Pseudosulfitobacter sp. DSM 107133: one gene and its partner. The protein of the gene in region 2 interacts with the protein of the main gene of each other region in a pairwise test. Links are inferred from orthologs where the notes say so. Each region holds a gene or a part of one and is shown on either strand. Other genes may lie near its edges.

Evidence for each region. Proteins that work in one complex are often made in the same cells at the same time.
Region 1: the proteins of recO (region 2) and DSM107133_RS11025 interact in binary tests that used the Escherichia coli proteins (3 or more experiments, as listed by UniProt). The link is inferred for Pseudosulfitobacter sp. DSM 107133 from one-to-one orthologs.

What each region holds. Positions count from the first base shown.
Region 1 is NZ_CP085154.1:2,241,825-2,245,497, reverse strand. Bases 550-3,346 are described here. They hold DSM107133_RS11025 (single-stranded DNA-binding protein), read right to left. Parts: upstream 2,302-3,346; coding sequence 1,798-2,301; downstream 550-1,797. Other genes in these bases: DSM107133_RS11015 (hypothetical protein), read left to right, coding at 3,254-3,346; DSM107133_RS11020 (transglycosylase SLT domain-containing protein), read left to right, coding at 2,500-3,084; aroB (3-dehydroquinate synthase), read left to right, coding at 676-1,776; DSM107133_RS11035 (shikimate kinase), read left to right, coding at 550-683. Also shown: DSM107133_RS11040 (hypothetical protein), read right to left, coding at 1-6; more of DSM107133_RS11035, read left to right, coding at 87-549; more of DSM107133_RS11015, read left to right, coding at 3,347-3,673. UniProt on the Escherichia coli protein: Plays an important role in DNA replication, recombination and repair. Binds to ssDNA and to an array of partner proteins to recruit them to their sites of action during DNA metabolism. Acts as a sliding platform that migrates on DNA via reptation.
Region 2 is NZ_CP085154.1:3,119,041-3,122,270, reverse strand. Bases 1-2,728 are described here. They hold recO (DNA repair protein RecO), read left to right. Parts: upstream 1-865; coding sequence 866-1,591; downstream 1,592-2,728. Other genes in these bases: DSM107133_RS15495 (acyl-CoA dehydrogenase family protein), read right to left, coding at 2,624-2,728; DSM107133_RS15500 (TetR/AcrR family transcriptional regulator), read right to left, coding at 1,973-2,500; DSM107133_RS15505 (META domain-containing protein), read right to left, coding at 1,575-1,964; DSM107133_RS15515 (DUF1491 family protein), read left to right, coding at 534-863; era (GTPase Era), read left to right, coding at 1-482. Also shown: more of DSM107133_RS15495, read right to left, coding at 2,729-3,230. UniProt on the Escherichia coli protein: Involved in DNA repair and RecF pathway recombination.

The sequences.
Region 1 (3,673 bases), 880 kb from region 2 along the record:
TCCCATAAATTTGCCTGCCCCGGGTCTTTTGATTTTGACCAACTTATATATGGCCTTTTCTGCAATATCACGTCATTCAACGGAATATGAGCGAAATTCAGCAATCAACGTCAGACAGTTCGTCAGATTCTGTGCAATTTGCACTGCACAAGACCGTTGTCATGGTCGGAATGATGGGCGCAGGAAAAACCGCAGTGGGCAAGGTGCTGGCGGCAAAACTGGGCGTGCCCTTTATCGACAGCGATCACGAAATCGAAACCGCGGCAAACATGACCGTTCCCGAAATCTTTGAACGCGACGGCGAGCCGTTCTTTCGGGTCAAGGAAACGCAAGTGATCTCGCGCCTGCTGGACAATTCCCACGGGATTCTGTCGACCGGTGGCGGCGCGTTCCTGAGCGCTGAAAACCGCCAGAACATTTCACAACGCGGCGTATCAGTGTGGCTGAACGCTGACCTTTCGCTGTTGTGGCATCGTGTCCGTTACAAGGACACGCGCCCGTTGCTGCGCAGTGCTGACCCCAAGGGCAGGCTGACCGAACTGTATGAAGCGCGCGTGCCGATCTACAAACTGGCCGATCTTCATGTGCCCTCCAAACCCTCGTACAGCATTGAAGAGATGGCGGAACGGGTGATTGCGGCGCTGTTGACGCGGCCTGATGTTCTGGAGAAACTGGATGCTTGAAACTGTACATGTCGACTTGCCGGGGCGCGCCTATGACGTGTTGATCGGCACCGGACTGCTGGGCGACGCAGGCACCCATATCGCACCTTTGCTGAAACGCGCGCGGGTTGTGGTGATTTCGGACGAAACCGTGGCGGGGCTGCACCTTGGGGCCTTGCAGGACGGGCTGCGCGGCCATGGCATCGACTGCGCTGCCATGTCCCTGCCTGCGGGCGAAGCCACCAAAAGCTGGCCACATCTGATGAGTTGCGTTGACTGGCTGCTGGATCAAAAGGTCGAGCGCGGCGATATCGTCGTGGCCCTGGGGGGCGGCGTGATTGGCGATCTGGTCGGCTTTGCCGCCGCGATCCTGCGGCGCGGGGTGCGCTTTGTGCAAATGCCCACGTCGCTGCTGGCACAGGTCGACAGTTCGGTGGGCGGCAAGACGGGAATTAACTCCCGGCATGGCAAGAACCTGATCGGCGCGTTCCACCAGCCCAGCCTGGTGCTGGCCGATGTTGACCTGTTGGGCACGCTGCAACCGCGCGATTTTCTGTCTGGCTACGGCGAGGTCGTGAAATACGGCTTGCTGGGCGATGCTGCATTTTTTGAGTGGCTTGAAGGGCAGGGGCCGGCATTGGCCGCAGGTGACGTGCGCGCGCGCATCGAGGCGGTGCGCCGCTCGGTGCAGATGAAAGCCGACATCGTCGTGCGCGACGAAACCGAACAGGGCGACCGTGCCCTCCTGAATCTTGGCCATACCTTTGGCCACGCACTGGAATCTGCCACGGGTTATTCCAGCCGCCTGCTGCACGGCGAAGGTGTTGCGGTGGGCTGTGCGATGGCTTTTGAACTGTCGGCGCGCCTGGGCCTGTGCAGTCAGGAAGATCCAAGTCGCGTCCGCGCGCATCTGCGCGACATGGGCATGAAGACCAATCTGGCCGACATCGACGGCGCATTGCCGGGGCCACAAGCGTTGCTCGCGCTGATGGGGCAGGACAAGAAGGTGGTGGATGGCCAGCTGCGCTTTGTGCTGGCGCGCGGCATCGGTGATGCCTTTGTCACGTCGGATGTTCCGGCGCAGACGGTTCTGGAGGTTCTGCGCGACGGCTGAGCGGCGCGCAGAACCAAAAGCTTAGAACGGGATTTCGTCGTCCAGATCACGCGAAGGCGTCGGCGCATTGCCACCACCCGACGACGGCCCACCATAACGATCATCCGACGGGCCGCTGTCATAGCTGGAGCCGCCACCGCCGCCATAGTTCCCACCGCCGCCACCGCCGCCGCCGGGACCATCCAGCATGGTCAGCGTGCTGCCGAACCCTTGCAGAACGACCTCGGTCGAATAGCGGTCCTGACCGGACTGGTCCTGCCATTTGCGGGTCTGCAACTGGCCTTCGATATACACTTTCGAGCCCTTTTTCAGGTACTGCTCGGCCACGCGCACCAGACCTTCGCTGAAGATTGCAACCGAATGCCATTCGGTGCGCTCTTTGCGTTCGCCGGTGTTACGGTCTTTCCATGTTTCTGAGGTGGCGATGCGCAGGTTGCACACCTTGCCGCCATTCTGGAAACTGCGCACTTCGGGATCGCGGCCCAGATTGCCGATTAGGATCACTTTATTAACTGAGCCAGCCATGTTGTCCTCTCACTCATTCGTACCCGCGCGGGCGATTCCCGAACGGTCGTGACAACCTACAGATTGGTCGGAACATGGTAAACACAAGGCTAATGGTTATCCGAACCAAAGGGGTGGCCCAAAGCGTCGATTTTTGTATAGTGTCGTAATGGGTAAAATCAGAGCCGTGCGGGCTCGGTATCTCGGGGGCGGAAAGTTATGCGCGCAATGATTTCAGCGCTGGTGATCGGTGCGACCATGGCAGGGGCAGCCCATGCCGACGTATTTTCGTCGCGCAGTCGCAGCAAGCTGTTCGGATCGCAGTTGAAAGTGTTGGATTCGCGCGCGTCGCAGCAATACACGGCCTCGGTCAAATTGCAGCCACCCAAGGTGAACACACCAACCAAATGGGACGTGAACCCGGCCTATAGCGGCAAGTACAAAGGTGTTTATCTGGTCGCCGCGCGCGAAGCCGCGCGTCGACATGGCGTGCCCGAAGATTTGTTCCTGCGGCTGATCCAGCAGGAATCCGGCTGGAATCCGCGTGCCAAATCGCACAAGGGAGCCCTGGGGCTGGCACAGCTGATGCCCGCCACAGCACGCCGTTTGCGCGTCGATCCCAGCGATCCGCACGAAAATCTGGAAGGTGGCGCGCGCTATCTCAGCCAGCAGTACCGCACGTTCGGCAGCTGGCGTCTGGCGCTGGCGGCCTATAACGCGGGCCCCGAGGCCGTGAAACGCCACAAAGGCGTGCCGCCCTACAAAGAAACCCAGAATTACGTCAAGGTTATCTGGGGCAGCTGATTTCAGGCTGATTTGAAGAAATACCTATTGGATTCAGATTTTCGGGCGGGTTTCCGCCTGTTTGTCGCGCCCTCGGTCCCGGCTTGGCCATGGCCGAAGGAACAACGACACCCTAAGCCAAGTTGTCATGCATATCGCGGGCCATCACGGCCACCGAAGGAGCAAGACAATGAAAACGACTTTTGCAAAGCTGGCCGCTGCCACGGCCATCGCAGTGTTGCCGTTGGGAGCTTTCGCCGCATCTCCCATTTCCGAAGTGACCGTCAATGCGGATCTTAATGAGCACGTCGACGCCAACGCGATGCAATATTATCCCCAGATCGAAGAGGACGTGATGCGCATGATCGCCGAGCGTATCGAACTGACCGGTGACGCGGGTGATCCTGCCATCAAAGTTGAGATCAAAGGCGTGTTGCTGGATGGCGATTCCGTGCTGCCAGACAGCGCCGAGTTCAACGAACTGGTCGCGACGATCAACTACACAGACGCCAATGCCGAGATCAATGAAGACACGGTTCCGGTGCATATTATGGCCAAGACGGCCGACATGCCCCATGATGGCGTGATTTATGTCGCCCCCGACCGCGCG
Region 2 (3,230 bases):
GCTACGGCTTTGTCGAAACCTTCATGATTTCGGCTGAGAAAGGCTTTGGCGTGGATGCGTTGCGTACATGGCTGGGGGCGCAACTGCCCGCGGGGCCGTGGCTGTACCCCGAAGACCAGATTGCCGATCTGCCGATGCGTATGATCGCCGCCGAGATGACCCGCGAAAAGCTGACGCTGCGGCTGCATCAGGAGCTGCCCTATCAGTTGACGGTCGAGACCGAGAACTGGGAAGAGCGCAAGGATGGAACCGCGCGGATCGACCAGGTGGTGTACGTCAGCCGCGACGGTCACAAGGGCATTGTCCTTGGCAACAAGGGCGAGACGATCAAATCGGTCAGCAAGGCCAGCCGCGCCGAGCTGGAAGAATTCCTGGGCCGCCGTGTGCATTTGTTCCTGCAAGTCAAGGTGCGCGAGAAGTGGCAGGAAGAGGCCGAGCGTTATTCGCAGATGGGGCTGGATTTCAAAGATGGCAACGTTTGAACCTTTGGCCGAACGACCCTCCGGGGGGAGTTTATCTGGCAAGATGAAGCCATGAGCCGTCTGACGGCGCGGTTCTGGGTTGATGCCTATCTGACGCGGTTGCGGCTGTTTGACATTGCCGCTTTTGTGGTCGCCCATGGCGATGACACGGGCGGCGCGGTGCTGGTCAAGCTGAACACGCTGGACGGGCAGGCGGTGGTGTTTCACCGCAGTTTTGATCTGGAAAGTGACGCGCGGGTCTGGGCCGAGTTGGCCAAGGGGGCTGAGGCGGACGTGGACGCCGCGGTGGCACGCCAGCGCGGGTTCGATCCCGACCTGTGGGTGGTCGAGGTCGAGGACCGCGCGGGGCGACATCTGCTGGATCACGACGGGCTGGCCTGAGCATGGAGTGGCGGGGAACAGGCATCTTGCTGGCCGCGCGCAAACATGGCGAGACATCTGTGATTGTCGAAGTGTTCACCGAGGATCGTGGCCGTCATGCGGGTGTGGTGCGCGGTGGGACCAGCCGCAAGATTGCACCGATCCTGCAACCGGGCGCACAGCTTGACGTGGCGTGGCGTGCGCGGCTGGAAGATCATATTGGCAGTTTCACCGTCGAGCCGGTGCGCAGCCGCGCCGCGCAGGCGATGGGCGACAGGCTGTCGCTGGCGGGGTTGAACGCGGTGACGGCATTGCTGTGCTTTTGCCTGCCCGAGCGCGAGGTGCACGCGCCGCTGTACCGTCGGACCGAGGCCTTGCTGGACCTGATGGGGCAGACTGATATCTGGCCGCTGGCCTATCTGCGCTGGGAATTGGCGCTGCTCGAAGAGATGGGGTACGGGCTGGACCTGTCGGCCTGTGCGGTCACGGGGGGGACCGAGGGGCTGCGGTATGTCTCGCCCAGGTCGGGGCGGGCGGTGTCGGAACAGGGAGCAGGGGAGTGGGCGGACCGGTTGTTACCCTTGCCCGATGTGCTGCGCGGGCGCGGTGATGCGCCGGACGGCGAGATTGTGCAGGGGTTGCAGACCACGGGGCATTTTCTGCAAGCGCATCTGGCCGCAGGTCAGGGCCACCGCGCCTTGCCCGTGGCGCGGGCGCGGTTTGTCGAGGCGTTCAGTCGGCGGCTCTGAACATCATTTCGCGGCCTTTTTCATTCTTCAGAATCATCACATCGCCCAGCACTTCGATCAGGGTCATGTCTTGCAGCGCGGTGAAATAGCGGGTTTCGTCGGCAAGGGCCGGGCAGGCGCGGCGGGTGGCGCGCAGGGGGCCGGTCTTGAACCACGGGTAGGGAACCGACATCGTGCCGGAGAAGCCGTTACAGGGCCCCTGTCCATCAATCTTGCCGGTTTCGGGAAAGCGCAGCGTGGCTGTCGCCGCGAATGGCTGGCCGTCGATTTCAACAAGGGACCAGGTGCTGTCACCGGCGCCATAGGCGCGCGCGGTTTCATCTGCTTTGCAGGACACGGCGAAGGTCAGGGCGAAGATCAGGGCAATGCGCATGGCGCTGATTAGCGCAATGCCAGCACAAGGTCGATCAACGCCGTATAGGCATTGGCGGAATCGTGCCGTTTGGATTTGGGCAACATCGGCATGCCGATCAGCGCCCCATAGGCGGCGCGGGCGAAATCAGGGTTCTTGAGGCCCAGCTGCGTCAACAGCGTCGCCATGTAGGTCAGACGCTCGGCATCGACCTGCGCCAGCGCGTCGGCAGCGTCCTTGTGTTCCTGCGCCCACGAGCGGATGGCGGGGGCGGTGGTGTCGTCCAGAACGTGTTTGCCGAAATCCTGAAGGCGGTCAGCCGCGCCGCCATCGGATTCCAGCTGTGCGACCACATCGGCAAAAGCCCGGGTTTTCCAATGATCCAGCAGCGCCGCGTGAAAGGCGGGGACGTCGGTGAAATGCCAGTAGAACGAGCCCTTGGTGGTGCCCATGCGACGGGCCAGCGGTTCAGCCCGCAGCGCGGGTGGACCGTCGCTGCGCAGGGCAAGGATGCCAGCGCTGATCCATTTCTCGCGGTTGAGACGGGTGTGTTTCATACCTTCCGGTGTAGAGCGTCGCAGGCCCCCTCACAAGCGACATATGCTGCAAGTGCAGCATAAGCGCGAGAGCCTGCGACAGATTTGGGCACTGTGCCTGCGAAACGGGCTGCCCGCGCGGGATTAGCCCAGCAAACGGCGGGCGATGACCTGTGCCTGAATTTCGCCGGCACCCTCGAAAATGTTGAGGATTCGCGCATCGCACAGCACGCGGCTGATCTTGTATTCCAGGGCAAAGCCGTTGCCGCCGTGGATTTGCAGGCCGTTGTCGGCCGCCGCCCAGGCCACCCGCGCGCCCAACAGCTTGGCCATGCCGGCCTCGACATCGCAGCGCCGCCCCTGATCCTTTTCGAAGGCACTGAAATAGGTCAGCTGGCGCGCGATCATGATCTCGACCGCCATCATCGCCAGCTTGTTGGCCACACGGGGGAATTCGATCAGCGATTTGCCGAACTGTTTGCGGTCCTGGGCATATTGCATCGCGATATCCAGTGCCGACTGGGCCACACCAATGGCGCGGGCAGCAGTCTGGATGCGGGCCGATTCGAATGTCTCCATCAGCTGCTTGAAGCCTTTGCCTTCTTCGCCGCCCAGCAGGTTCTCGCCTTTGACGTGGAAGCCGTCAAAGGCCAGTTCGTATTCCTTCATGCCGCGATAGCCCAGCACTTCGATCTCGCCGCCGGTCATGCCCTCGGTGGGGAAGGGATTGGCGTCGTCACCGGGCGTTTTC